2 regions of the Lysinibacillus sp. NPDC097214 genome follow, and region 1 is predicted to be linked to the other one. Evidence: riboswitches for the same ligand, from Rfam matches in the RefSeq annotation. Region 1 holds a riboswitch; the other holds the start of a gene.

What was found. A riboswitch is a leader RNA that binds a small molecule or an ion and turns the genes downstream of it on or off. The one in region 1 is predicted to bind cobalamin.
Region 2: it holds a riboswitch for cobalamin, as region 1 does, so the genes downstream of both, ACQKMI_RS22590 (FecCD family ABC transporter permease) here and ACQKMI_RS18635 (ribonucleoside-diphosphate reductase subunit alpha) in region 1, are expected to answer to the same signal.

Annotation. Positions count from the first base shown of each region.
Region 1 covers NZ_JBNNSS010000009.1:15,453-22,988, reverse strand. The annotation lists gene ACQKMI_RS18640 (ribonucleotide-diphosphate reductase subunit beta) at 1-24, opposite strand, end outside; gene ACQKMI_RS18635 (ribonucleoside-diphosphate reductase subunit alpha) at 38-2,251, opposite strand; cobalamin riboswitch at 2,413-2,602, opposite strand; gene ACQKMI_RS18630 (hypothetical protein) at 2,712-3,395, opposite strand; gene ACQKMI_RS18625 (ECF transporter S component) at 3,392-3,886, opposite strand; gene ACQKMI_RS18620 (bifunctional adenosylcobinamide kinase/adenosylcobinamide-phosphate guanylyltransferase) at 4,203-4,595, opposite strand; gene ACQKMI_RS18615 (histidine phosphatase family protein) at 4,544-5,143, opposite strand; gene cobS (adenosylcobinamide-GDP ribazoletransferase) at 5,116-5,892, opposite strand; gene ACQKMI_RS18605 (bifunctional adenosylcobinamide kinase/adenosylcobinamide-phosphate guanylyltransferase) at 5,933-6,508, opposite strand; gene ACQKMI_RS18600 (histidine phosphatase family protein) at 6,521-7,135, opposite strand; gene ACQKMI_RS18595 (pyridoxal phosphate-dependent aminotransferase) at 7,452-7,536, opposite strand, start outside.
Region 2 covers NZ_JBNNSS010000015.1:44,016-51,551, forward strand. The annotation lists gene ACQKMI_RS22580 (DMT family transporter) at 1-222, shown strand, start outside; gene ACQKMI_RS22585 (heme ABC transporter ATP-binding protein) at 634-1,431, opposite strand; gene ACQKMI_RS22590 (FecCD family ABC transporter permease) at 1,437-2,483, opposite strand; cobalamin riboswitch at 2,745-2,936, opposite strand; gene ACQKMI_RS22595 (biotin transporter BioY) at 3,104-3,700, shown strand; gene ACQKMI_RS22600 (NADPH-dependent FMN reductase) at 3,892-4,434, opposite strand; gene ACQKMI_RS22605 (nitroreductase family protein) at 4,498-5,115, opposite strand; gene ACQKMI_RS22610 (ring-cleaving dioxygenase) at 5,223-6,206, opposite strand; gene ACQKMI_RS22615 (MarR family winged helix-turn-helix transcriptional regulator) at 6,265-6,699, opposite strand; gene ACQKMI_RS22620 (YcdB/YcdC domain-containing protein) at 6,859-7,536, opposite strand, start outside.

The sequences.
Region 1 (7,536 bases):
TTGTCGTTTTGTAATAGTTGTCATTATTAACTTCCTCCTAGCTTGCGCAAGACTCACATTCTAGCAATTCTACAGACGTTGAGCGTACATAATATGTCGTTTTCACGCCGCTCGCCCAAGCATTCATATGCAATGCTAGTAAATCTTTCGCCTTAATCGTATTTTGAACGTATAAATTAAGTGAAATGCCTTGGTCGATATGACGTGCTCGTGCAGCATTTTGCTTGATTGTCCAATTTTGATCAATGAAATAAGCAGATTTATAATACCAAGTTGTCACAGGTGATAGATCTGGTACTGTTACCGGAATTTTGTAATCCTTCTTCTCCTCTGAATAACTCTTTTGGAAGATAGGATCAATCGTAGCCGTACTGCCCGCTAAAATGGATGTTGATGAGTTCGGTGCAACCGCCATGACATAACCGTTACGCATTCCTTTTTCAGCAACCGCTGCACGTAACTCGTTCCATTTATGACTGTCGTAGCCACGTTTGTCAAAATATGCACCAGTATGCCAATCCGAGCCTTCAAATAGTGGGTATGCCCCTTTTTCACATGCTAAATTGTTTGAAGCACGAATCGTTAAATACGCAATTTGCTCATAAAGCTTGTCCGCAAATTCCACAGCTTCCTCAGACTCCCATTGAATTTCTTTCAAAGCTAATAAATGATGCCAGCCAAATGTTCCAAGCCCAATACCACGGTAGCGTAAGTTTGTACGCTCTGCTTGTTTTACTGGAATTGTATTAAGTGCAATAACGTTATCTAACATACGTACTTGAATCGGGATCAATCGTTCTAAAACACCAGCCGGTACAGCTCTACCTAAATTGATAGATGATAAGTTACATACAACGAAATCTCCAGGCTTGCGACGTGTTACGATGACATCATCTTCTAGGGTAATAGACTCGAATTCAGTCGCAGACATATTTTGGAAAATTTCTGTACACAAGTTCGAACTGTAAATCATCCCTTCATGCTTATTCGGGTTCATGCGATTCACTTCATCTCGATAGAACATAAACGGCACGCCTGTTTCAAGCTGTGAGCGCATAATTCGCTTCATAATATCAATCGCTGGCACGACTTCACGACTTAATAATGGATTCGCGATACATTCCGCATATTTAGTACGGAAAGAGCCATCACCCTTTTTCTCATCGTAGTAATCCTCTAATGAAAAGCCCATAACTTCTCGCACTTCATGTGGATCAAATAAATGCCATTCCCCGCGCTCTTCAACCGTTTCCATAAATAAATCCGGTAAGCATAGTCCTGTGAAAATATCATGGGCACGCAAACGCTCATCCCCATTGTTTAAGCGTAAATCTAAAAACGTAAAGACGTCTTTATGCCAAACATCTAAATAGACAGCAATAGCTCCTTGTCGTTGACCGAGCTGATCGACTGAAACCGCCGTATTATTAAGCTGTTTAATCCATGGTAAAACGCCACTTGATGCGCCTTTAAAGCCTTTAATTGATGAGCCTCGGCTACGAATTTTGCCCATATAAACGCCAATGCCACCGCCGTATTTCGATAATGTAGCGACATCTGTATTCGTGTCATAAATACTTTGTAAACTATCATCTACTGTATCGATAAAGCAGCTAGATAGCTGGCCATGTGTTTTACCTGCATTCGATAAAGTCGGTGTGGCAACAGTCATATATAAACTACTCATTGCCCAGTAAGATTCACGTACTTTTTCTAAACGATTTTCTGTTTCATCTTGCATAAGGGTCATCGCAATGACCATCCAGCGTTCCTGTGGTAGCTCCACTGGTGTTTTCGTGTAATCACGGACTACATAGCGGTCCATTAATGTTTTTAAGCCAATATACGTAAACAATTCATCTCGACTTGATTCTAAATAGGAAGCGAGTTCTTGAAGATCCTGCTCACTATATTTTGTTGTTAAACATTCATGATACAAACCAGCTTCTGTATAGCGTGCTAATTGTTCTGGGAAACCTTTATAAACATCCTGCACTGAAACGCCACGGCGCATTGCAAATTGATCATACAGTTTTTCTAAATAAACTTGAGCTGCGACAAATGTCCAGTAAGGCTCCTCCTCATCAATTAGGCTAAGCGTTTGTAAAATCATCGCATCCGCCCATGCTTCAAATGTCGCATTGTCGTTTTTTCGTAGCCATCGATCCGATAATCTTACAAAACTTTCGAGTTCATCCTCCGTATAACTTTTCTTGAGCTTAGCAATTTGCTGTTCGATTTGAATTGTCATGTATACATTCTCTCCCTTTCTTTCTCCAGCAACACAAAAAGCGATCACGCAACATCTATCGGTTACGTGATCGCTGTAAAATCGGAAATGGAAATGAAGGACATGCACACTAAGAAGTGGACAAATCTCTCGCCTCCACTTCTCAATCCCCGAAGAATGTGTTGCTGTCTTGAACAAGTTGGCAGGTCTCCTGGCTCATGCTTCCTCCAAATGATAGCCTTCCCGTTCTTCACAGTGGCCTTTTCATCATTTGTCAGCACTTACAGTTGCGGGGACAGCTTCGGCCTAAGATGACTCTTTTCCGAATTCCCTTTTAAACCATATTTGGTACCGCTCGTCCAAACTACTATATATTGTGTTTTAACTCCTAAACAAATCTAACATATTGTGTTTACACTTGCAATAGGCGTTTTGCCCCTTAAAATTTTTAAAGTGCTACTTTTTCTCGAAGCAAGCCCGATTACAATGCAGTTTTACGTAGTTTTTCAAAATTTCTAGGAAAATATTTTTGTGCTAGCTGCTCTTTTTCTGAATCAATTCCTAGCAAAACTACTGCACATGGACCAGCCGTTTTCTCAACATCTAATGAACTTTTGATCTGTTGCTCGCCAAAAAGTCGGGTAAATTCTGCTTGTAGACCTTTTGACCCTACTGGCCATACTTGCTGCACGAGCCCCTCTTTCCACGCTTGAAAAATAGGTTCCAGCTGTGCGACATCCTCAGGCTGTCCAAGGATTTCATTGCCTACAAGTGGCAGACCATATGTGTACCAACTTAGCTGCTCATGCTTAGTTGCTATGCGTTTTTGCTGCTCCCCAAGCATCGTGATTGACAAACCTGATTGTAAAGTTGGCATATTAGTCTCTGAACTACCGTCTATTGGTGGACAAAAAAGACCAGCCTCATCAAAAACTTGCTGAATACCTGCAACATAACGAGACCATGCAGCATCCCCTGTAAAATTAGCAAGTAAAATATGCCTTGGTAAAGCATTTGCAGCAAGCTGCTCTAAAAATGTAACACGTGCGGTAAAATATGCCGTAAGTTGATCTGGAGCAGACACAACATCTTGTATCTTTTCGCCAATTGCTGCGGCATTATCTGTTGTCGCAATCAGCTCACCTATTTTCATTGCATTTCTCAATGGACTCGACCTTCCTTACGCACAAACACCTTCGACAGAATTGGCATCACAACCGCAACGATCACTAAATTTATGAGTGTTGCCAGCGGAAGACTAGTCAATGACGTCCAGTAAAATGCCGGACTAATGATAAAGTAAAATGGTAAAGGTGCCACGACACCATTTAATATAAGTGCCACAGGCCATTTCCAGAAATGCATTCCTTTTTTATGCATAACTCCAAAGATCCATACAACGATAAACATTTCCAATGCGATAATTATATGTAGTGGTCCTAGAGGGAAGCCCGTAGTCAAGGCTGAGATAAAATGCCCAATGACTCCCGCAACACCAGCTAATACTGGTGATAAAAATACAACGCTCAAAAATGCAGGTGCAGAGTCAAGCGCTGCAGTTGTAATAAATGCAGGAATTTTAATAACTGCACCTACTGCACAAATTGCTGCTACCATGGCAGTGAGCGTCAATTTCATCAATTTTTGTCGATCCATTCCATTTCCTCTTTCTTTTTATATTTGGCTCGTCAACATATCGTAGGTTGATTTCCGTTCCGGCTGGGCGCTTTGTTGCTGCCGCTTCGCTTTCGCACAGAAAACATTCGCTTCGCTGCAGGGTCTCGGGCCAACACTATGTTGGTCACGAAGGCGTTATCACAGGATGTGATGGTTTTAGCCTTCGTTCCTTTATTGCTGATCCCCGAGGTGTCGCCCAGCCTCCACTCCAATCAACTTATATACATAGCATGTATCTTTGCATTTGTCATCCCCACTTTTGTAAAGAGCCTTACAAATTCTTCAAGTCACTATATTATTTAATTTGTTCCCCAATACCGTACCAAATGCGTACGACTTGTTCGGCTTCAGCAAATAATGCCTGGTACAAACGCCCACATGTATCACGCAATAATCGTGCCTGTTTGTCCATCGGCACAACGCCACGTCCCATATCGGTCACTATTATATATAAGGTACAATTTTCTTCAAGGGTCTTTAGTCTTGTCAAAATGGTTCTGACAAGGGGCTCATCATCTTCAAGATCTTGTGTCACAAGCCATTTCTCTATATTTTTAATAACTAGTACATCACAGGTAAGAGTGCCATTAGGTAGAGTACCATCCACTAGCTCAACGTTTTGACCTGCAAGTAATTTCATGACGTAGTCGGTTTTCCCACTATATGCTCCTCCGATAAAGACATGCATCTTGCTCCCTCCTCCCAAGCCTTTCTTGTAAACGTTAAAGAAAACATTTTATCATGCGGTGTTTGATACGACCAAAAAGGTTGCTCAGTTGGTGCAAAGGCTACGAGAAGTGCTCGAATAACGCCACCATGGACGACGAGATGACACACATCTTCCCCTTTTGGTAATGCAGTGAACCCTTCCAAAACACGTGCACAAAAGTCATCAAAACCTTCCCCCTTTGGAGGAGGTGACTGTACAGGATCATCTAACCATGCACAATATCGATTATCCGATTTTAAGTCCTCGTATGTTCGCCCTTCAAATTCTCCGAAATTCGACTCTCGAAATCTCCTATCAGACACGTATATTGCATTCGGGAAATAACGGGCCGCGGTTTCCCTACAGCGCAGTAAATCACTACCATACACCTTCGTGACCTCTTGATCTACAATAGGGAGTAAAGATGCATCAGCTAATAAAGAATCGGTCCAGCCGATATAACGCTTCTCTAAATTTTCCTTTGTTGGTGCATGTCTCATTAAGTGCACAGTAACAACGTCACCCATAGTACAACCTCCATTCCTTCAATTGATGCACCGAGTAAATCCCCAGAAACACCGCCAAAGTTGCGCACTGTAAATTGCCGAAAGACTAAAAAGGCAATCGCTAATACAGCCATCAACACGAATGGAACAATTGTGAAGCCCGTTACAATCAACAAGCTACTGTACGCAACAACTAATGTTAATAGCATAAAGCAGATAAGTAAACCTGGCTTAATATGTGTTTTAAAAAAGTAGGCAAGCCCCTTTTCCTTTGAACACTTGAGCGACATAAAATAAAAGCTCATACCTACTCGTGTTAGTAACGGAATAAACACAAGCATCCACAGTGCTAATTTATGCTGTACGAATAGCTCATGCAGTATCACAAATTTACCAAGCACTAAAAATAACACTGAAAGCACACCAAATGCCCCAACGCGTGGATCATCTAAAATCTCAAGCCGCTTCTCACGATCTCGATAGGAAAAATAAGCATCTCCCATATCAATAAAACCGTCTAAATGTAATCCACCAGTAAATAAGGCAAATAATCCAATAATCACAAAGGCAAGTAAAACCTCACTACTTGCCGTCCATTCCGTTAAACAATAGATCACTGCTGCCACTGCTGTACCCATGAGTGCCCCTATCCATGGCAAAAAGGCGAACATCCCTGTAATCGTTGCTTTCGTTAAAGGAATTTCTTTATGTACCGGCAAAACTGTAAAAAATTGAAATGCAAGTTGCATACTATGCCAGAAATTTTTCATCGTCTTGCCTACCTTTTTTTTATTTTTAAAGCGTCATTCATTATTTCCATTTCTTAACGACACCATAATTTATTTCATACGCCTCATCCGCTAAAGACACGAACCATTGATGTAATTTCCCAAGCATTTGTCGGTATAATTCGACTTCCTCGTTCGTATATGGAGGCTCATCGAATAATTCATTTGAGACGATAAAAAACGTCACTCTTTTCTCAAGTAACGTCCCTACCGCCTTTTTTAAAACCTCAACCTTCTTTTCTAAACAGCCGGGTTGTTCCACACATGGAGTACCCGCATCAAAACCCTCGTAAAACGCATTTGTCAGCCATGTCGTAACACAGTCCCATAACACGACATCTCCATCGGTCAGTTTATGCAAGGTATCTGCGATGTCATAAGGTGCTTCTATCGTCAGCCACTCGATATTTTGCGCTTGTCTGTCTGCTTGATGTCGTATGATCCGCTTCTCCATTTCACGATCCAACGCTACTCCGGAAGCAATATAAATAAGTCGTTGCGCTTGCATAAACTTTGTTTGATAGTGAGTAACAGCCGATTTTTCAGCAAAGTGGGATTTACCACTGCGTACTCCCCCAGTAATGAAAATCAGTGGCAATGTTTACGCCTCCTATTGTAAATGTTGAATGTTACCGATCTCTTTAACGAGCCATTGTTGATCGACTTGTTCAATAATCGTTACACTTGTACCATTAATAAATGGCTCTGCCCACAGCTGATCGACATTTCGCCCTAAAATAGCGTTAATGATACATTTAATCGTTACAGCGTGGGACACAATTAACACATTATTCTCGGGATATTTTTCTGCTATTTTCTTTAAAGAAAACATCGCTCGTTCTGTTACCGTATCAAAGCTTTCCGTATGAGTTGCGACGAATTGTCCAGGATAATCGGTATATAATTCATAATCAGAATGAGAAGTCATGATGTCCTCGACTTTTTTTCCTTGCCAATCTCCTAAAAAAATCTCGCGTAAATTATCCTCATAATTAATTGGAAGCTGTCGTTCAGTTAGAAGAATTTGCATCGTTTCCTTAGCACGACCACTTGAACTGCTAAATGCCGCTGTAAAAGAAATATTTTTCAAATGATCCCGAAGTTTTTCTGTCTGTAAAATACCATTTTCGGATAACGGCGAATCTAACCATCCCTGTAGTCGTTGCTCTTTATTCCACATTGTTTCCCCATGTCTTACTAAATAAAAAGTCGTCAACTTTCTCACCCCTAATTTGCAATCAATTATGCCTCGGCTGAGTCCGGAATCGGCTTTGTGCTTAGGCCTGCACGAGGGCCGACACGATGTCGGTCATTTCTGTAATGCCACAGGACGTTGCGTTTTTACCGATGCAGGTCAGTTAGCCGTTATCGCATGGATGCGATGATTTTAGGCTAACATCCCCTAAGAACTCCTATCCGATTCTGTGACATCCGCCGGAGGCTTTGTGCCATCAGATGTCTTTTGCGCGAAAGCGTAGTGCTAACGCAGCGTCAGCTACATGTGTTTTTTGTACCGAAAGCGTAGCGACAGGTACAGGTGTTTAGATACCCGCTGAAAAGCAGCTTAAATCTGCATTCATATCACCATCTATAGAGGTGGGAGACTTCTGCTGAATGAAGTTAAAC
Region 2 (7,536 bases), on a different contig from region 1:
TTATTAATATATGTAGGAGGCTTTGGGATGTCCTTTGCACTTCTATATGCTTCCTTTAACTTTTTACAATTAAGCATCGCCTATGTAGTTTGGGTTGGGATTGGTACAGTTGGCGCTGTACTCGTAAATATTATATTCTTCGGTGAATCTAAAAACCTGACTCGAATTATTAGTATCATCGCCATTGTCATTGGTGTGGCGGGCTTAAAAGCAGTATCTTAATTTGACTTCAATTCTTTAATACTATGAATAAGCCTTTTGAAATAAACTTTTTCGTTGAAACTTTATTTTATAACTATGTAAATAGTGTATCTAGAGGATTTCATCACTATTAATTAGAGTGACAGGCCAGAAGATATGTACTATATGAAGTGGTTGATTGGAGTGGAGACTGGGCGACTCCTTGGGGATCAGCAATAGAGGAACGAAGGCTAAAAGCATCACATCCTGTGATAACGCCTTCGTGACCAACATCGTGTTGGCCCGAGACCCTGGAGCGAGTAAAGCGAGTGAAGCGGCTCATCGGACGCCCCCAGGAAGCTTTGCTCTGTGCGAAAGCGAAGCGTCAGCAACAAAGCGCCCAGTCGGAACGGAAATCAACCCCTCGCTTTGCCAAAAACCATAATTACATCCTTAATTTTTTTGACATAAAGCTTCCTTCGTGAATTGCTCTGGGATATACATTAAATAAGGTTTACCTGTAAGTGGATGTGTTTGAATATCGGCATAAACACCAAATACATCTTGTAATAATTCCGGTGTAAGTACTTCTTCTGGTGTGCCAAAACAAACAATTCGACCTTGCTGTAAAACATAAATTTGATCGCAATACATAGCTGCAATGTTTAAATCGTGGATTGCAGCAACAACTGTTAAATGTAAGGTTTGGATTAGATCCATAAGCTGCAATTGATGTTGAATATCTAGATGATTTGTTGGCTCATCTAAAATAAGCACTTGTGCTTGCTGAGCAAGGGCACGGGCAACCATCACCCGCTTTTTTTCGCCACCCGAAAGAGAGCTATAGCTACGTTTTTCTAAATGAGCGATACCTGTTTGCTTCAGTGCATCCTTTACGATTTGAAAATCTTGTTCTTGATCAAGCTCCAATAGTTTTTTATGGGGAGTTCTCCCCATACTCACTAAATCATGCACTGTAAAATCGAATAAGACCGGTGTTTCTTGACTCACAACTGCTAAATTTTTAGCTATGCTTTTGCTCGATTGCTTTAAAATATTCTGTTCATTTAATAATACTGTTCCACTTTCTGGTTTTAATAAACGATACATATTCTTTAATAGCGTTGACTTCCCACTACCATTAGGACCAATTAGCCCAACAAATTGCCTGTTCTTTATTTGAACACTTACTTCATGTAATATGCGTTCATCAGAAATGGAGAATGATACTTGTTTCGCTTCTAATGTCATATGTTTTAATCTCCTTCACCGAAAGAATAATTGTTACGACGTAGCAGCCAGATGAAAAATGGACCCCCGCAAAAAGCCGTGATAATTCCAATCGGCATTTCCTCAGGAGCAATTAACGTTCGAGCAAGTGCATCTGCCCAAACTAAGAAAATCCCTCCTAATAATGCGCTAATCGGTATAACATATTTATGATTTGAACCTACAATTAGCCGTACAATATGTGGAATGATTAAGCCAACAAATCCGATTGAGCCACTTACAGCAACAAGTACACCCGTTAATAATGATACTAATAAAATAAGCTGTACTCGGAATTGTTGTAAGTTAACCCCTAATGTAACTGCAGCTTCTTCTCCAAGAAGTAATAAATTTAAGCTGCGATAGTGGAGCCATAACAAGGCAAATACTACAATAAAAATGACTGTAGGAATTACAAGAATACTCCATTTCGCACCTGCTAGGCTTCCTAGCATCCAAAACATGACTGCCTTCATTCCCCCCTCTTGCTTCGACAGCATTAATATAAAATTTGAAATGGCAGATAAAATAAATGACACCGCCATCCCTGAAAGTAAAAGTCGAAAGACAGACACCCTACCGCCAACATGTGATAAGAAGAAAACTAACCCCATTGCTGTGAGAGAACCTAAAAAGGCAGATACGGAAAGAGCATAAACGCCTAGAAATGAAAAGGCACCTAAAATGATGACAGCTGTGGCACCAACCGTCGCGCCGGAAGAAATTCCTAAAATATATGGTTCTGCAATTGAATTACGAACGAGTGCCTGAATGGCTGCTCCTGCAATTGCCAAGCCTGCTCCAACGATAGCAGCAAGTAATACACGTGGAGCCCTTATTTGCCAAATGATAATTTCCTGAGAGCGGCTCCAATCTTGTTCGATTGAACTTTGTATAATTGGAATTTTAGAAAGGATAACCTTCCATACATAAAGTGGTGAAACGGAGACCGATCCAACCATAATCGCAATTGTCATTGAAATTATAAGTACTAGAAGAAGGGTCATTGAAAGTAGCATAAATTTTCTATTCATCTGTTTATTAACTCCTAATCATTAAACATCAATTTCACCTTGCCGTAAATTGTAGCTGACGCTTTGCTAACATTAGCAGAACGAAGATAAATGAAAGAAAAAAGGGTATTCCATGCAAATGCGCATGGAAATACCCTAGAGTTTATTATGCCTCGGCATAATGCGTCTTTCAGTGTGTGTTTAGACACATGCTGAAAGAAATTAAACAAAGTTAGATTTTCTTCTACTATTGTCCGTAATCGCTTTCGTCCTCGTGGGCATTACAGGAATAACTAAATGGCAGGTCTCCTGGCTTCGAATCAATGTGCCTATGATTGCCTTCCCATTCTAGAACAGTGGCTACATCATCATAGAACTCCTCGTTACAGTTGCGGGACAGCGTCGGATTTGCACCGATTTCCCTTTTAAGTGACACCTTGTACAAGATGTCACACCATTAGCATCGAATAATATAAAATTATGGCAATTCTATCATATATTTTAATAGTTAGTCTATACTAACAATCATTTATCAAGTTAAGAGAATGTATTTTCGTTAACCAAAAATAATAATCAGGTTGACACAAAAACTTTATTTTTTTACACTATTATTATCAACATTACTTTTTAGGGGTGAAATAATGACAACGGTTGTGGAACATACACATCAAAAATTAAAAACAGTAGATATTGCATACGTTGGACTATTTTCAACATTGATGATGATAGGCGCTAATATTACGTCCATTGTACCTTTCATGGTTGTTGGTGGAGTACCGATCACATTGCAAACATTTTTTGCTATTTTAGCAGGACTTATTCTCGGTAGTAGAAAAGGGGCACTCGCTTGCACTGTTTATATGTGCATCGGTTTAGCAGGAGCACCTGTATTTGCACGTTTCAGCGGAGGCTTTGGACAAATTTTAAGTCCTACTTTTGGTTTCATTGTCTCTTTTATATTAGCTGCATTTGTCGCTGGGCTTATTGTAGAACGCAGTGGAACGAAGAAAAGCTATGTAGTTGCTGCATTAGTTGCAACTGCTATTAATTATTTACTAGGGACAAATTGGATGTACTTTGCCTACAAGCTATGGGCTAGTGCTCCTGATGCTTTCACTTATAAACTAGCATGGCTTTGGATGATGCCTCCTTTGCCAAAGGATATTATTTTAGCTATATTCGCGGGTATTTTTGCATACCGCCTTCAAAAAGTTTTAAAAATAATTCCAATTAAATAAAGGATCATCCCCAAAATGTGGGTTGATTTCTCTCCAACTAGGCATTTTTACCGAATCTCATCGATTGTTCTACCTTTCGCTTCAGTTGACTGGCCAGTTTAGCGGCAGGGTGTCGGAGCATTAACCTCTATCATAAACCCAAAAATGTCCCATCAGTATTTTACATACTAATGGGACATTTTTTTCTATTGTTAAATATATTTTTCCATCCAGTTTAAGAAGTTGTCAATAACTACATCTAGGAATTTAATAGTACCCTCATCTGTTAAATTGCCTTCAGCATCAAATTTAGTGTGTACTGCGCCAATATAAACATCATTACCACTAAGTAATGGTGAATTTACTCCAGGTGAGAATAAAATATCTCGTAAATGTAATTGTGCTTTAACAGTACCTAAGTTACCCATTGATGCCCCCATCATGAATGATGGCTTGCCAATCATTACTTTATCAACGCGAGATAACCAATCGATGGCGTTAACCATAACACCTGGCACTGTACCATTATATTCTGGAGTCAACCATAGTACTGCATCTGCCGCTTTTACTTTTGCTTTAAAATCAAGTACAGGTTGTGGGGCTTCATTTTCGATATCTTGATTATACATTGGTACATCTTTTAAGCTTAATATTTCAAGATCAATTTTCTCTGTATAACGTTTTTGAATAAATTTTGCTAATTGCATATTATAAGATTCTTTACGGATACTCCCTACAATTGCTACTACTTTCACAATATTTCCTCCTAAATGTGCATTAAATTTATTATTTGTAAAGCACTTCTATTTTATACCACCCTAATAATAGGTTGCAAATTCCTCAACTGGTTTACGATAACCACGCAAGCGGCGACTATTTTCTTTTTCCTTACCTATAGTTATCATTAATACAATTTCATGTGTTTCTGGGACATTAAAAAGAGCTCTCATTTGTTGTTGATCAAAGCCAATCATTGGACATGTATCCCATCCGCGATTTTTAGCCGCTAGCATAAATAACATAGCTGAAAGTGAAGCATTACGAATGGCTTCTTCCTTCATAAATTCCTCGCCACGTTCTTCATAAAACTTAGTGTTTTCTTCGACAATATTTTCTAACTCACAAGCATTAATAATGCCCAAGTCTACCATCCCTTGACTAAGGTTGGCAGTATTTTTATAGGCTTCTTTATTTCCTAAAACAAGTATAACCGCTGAGGATGAGTGCACTTTATATTGCCCATATGCTGCTTCTCTTGCTTTTTCTTTTTTTTCTTCATCTAAGACAACGATATAATTGGCATGTTGTAAATTAAAAGCGGATGGAGCAAGTTTAACATCCTCCAAAATGGGACGTATATCTTCTTCGCTCATCTTGATGCCTTCTATAAAATTATTCGCCGAACGACGCTTATCTATTACCTTTGTAAATTCCATCTAACTGCCCTCCATTCATTTTTTAGAAATCGTCTAACTGTTAAGAGTATGTAATCCATTCAGCAGAAGCTAATGTTTCTCTACTGAATGGAATGGAATGAAATGCATTACTCATATTCTTTATCGAACGTAATCGTACTTCTTACAGTGTCGATAGGACGAACAAGCTCTTCAATTTGTGCACGCTTTGGCTCTAAAAACGGTGGCAATGATAATTTTTCACCTAATGTTTCATAAGGCTCATCCCCCATAAATCCTGGGCCATCAGTAGCTAGCTCAAATAAAATTTGTGGTGCAACTCGCGCATAAAGGGATTCAAAGAAGTGACGGTTTACATAACCTGAAGTATTGAAGCCAAAGCTTTCAAATCGTTCTGTCCATTCATCTAATACAGCGCGATCCTCTACGCGGAATGCCGCATGATGTACTGTACCGAAGCCTTGACGAGCTACTGGTAAAACTGCGTTAAACTCTACAACGATTTGTGCACCGTTTCCGCCTTCACCAACCTCAAATAAATGGAAATCCCCTTCCTCTGCAATTTCTGTAAAGAGCATCACTTTTTCTAGCATTTCTTTGAAATATTTAAAGTTAGCAACTCGTATAAAAACCGGACCCAGGCCTGTAATTGCATATTCAAGAGGAATCGGTCCATCTTGCCATGGAGTGCCAGATGCAACGCCTGTATTGTTTTCATCAGAAATAAGTTGATATTGCTGATCATCAAAATCAACGAATGATAAAGTTTTCTTACCAAACTGTTCTTGTATACCTGTATGTTTAACATTTAATCGATCAAAACGTTTTACCCAATAGTCCAATGCCGCATCTGTAGGCACGCGGAATGAGGTTTTGGAAATTTCATTTGTTCCATGCACACCTTTTGGGATGTTTGGGAAATCGAAAAATGTCATATCAGTACCAGCACTACCTTTATCATCTGCAAAGAATAAATGATATGTTTGGATATCATCCTGATTAACTGTTTTTTTCACTAATCGCATCCCTAACACATAAGTAAAGAATTTATAATTCTCTTCTGCACTACTTGTAATAGCAGTAACGTGGTGAATTCCTTTTAAATGATTCATTTTTGTTCCTCCTATTTATCTCGATTTCGAGATATATACGTAAATTTTTTTATTTTTTTTATTTTTCAACTGCGTTTAAACCAACCTTTTTTAAAGACAGAATCATTGTATCCATCTCCTGTTGACCTAATACTTCAAAAATCTCATTAATTTTTTGTTCATGCTTTGGAAATATTTCTTCCATCAACACTTGTCCTTCAGATGTTAATAAAACATATGTGACACGACGATCCTTTGGACAAGCACGTCGATACACAAAACCTTTTTGTTCGAGCTTATCAATAACATACGTAATACTACTGCTTGCAATTAAAATTTTCTTTCCAATTACTTGAATTGGTTGCTCACCGTGGTGATATAAAAACTCAAGTACCGAAAATTCGGTTTGATTTAAATCATATTGAAGTAAATCTCTCTTTGTTGCATCCTGAATCGTTTGATACGCCCGGAACAAGACCGTAAAAGCTTTTAAATTACGATTATTTTCCTTCACACGACTCCCTCTTTTCATTTACTTCGAATTCATTTATCTTTAATTCGAGATAATAATAACATATATAATAATTGACGGCAATCCTTTTGTTTTACTGTAATCTCACAAAAAGGGCATCCCCTAAAATCAGGAGATGCCCCTTCATGTATCGATTACTGATTAATAATAGTAACGGCGGTCGTCGTTTTCCTCATAAACAGCCTTTGCTAGACGAACTGTAGATATTGCCAAATCTGCATACGTCACTTTCCCAGTAGCATTGAATTTATTTTGCTGTCCATCCATTAAGCCCATCGCACTTACTAAAGCAACATAACCTGCGTACGCTGAGTCAATAGAGCTTGCATCAGTAAAGTTTAATTTGTAAATGTCACTATGCTTAGCAACACTTTCTAAATTTAGTATACGTACTAACCATTCTGCAAGCTCTTGACGAGTCAATTCTTTATCTACTGCAAATTGATTCGCCGGTTGTAAAATATCCATTCTTACAGCTTGTTCAACGACTTTGTATAATGGATGTTTTTTGTCAATATTATTAAAGGATTGCTTTTCGTTGTCTCTTCCATTCGGACCGAAATCATATCCGTAAGAAAGTGATTTAACTAAGATTTTCAAAGCTTCTCCCTTGGTTACAGCTGTATCAGCATTAAAGTTTGCAGGGTCTTTAACCTCTAATACATTTTGGTGTAGTAAATAAGTTAATTCTCCTCCAGCTTTCGGATGTGAAATAGCTGGTTTTTCTTTGGCATCATCAACATTTTGAAGCCATTTACCAGTTGTTGCATCAATACCATTGAACAAGCTTCCATTATAAACTGGAGAGTATACTAAATC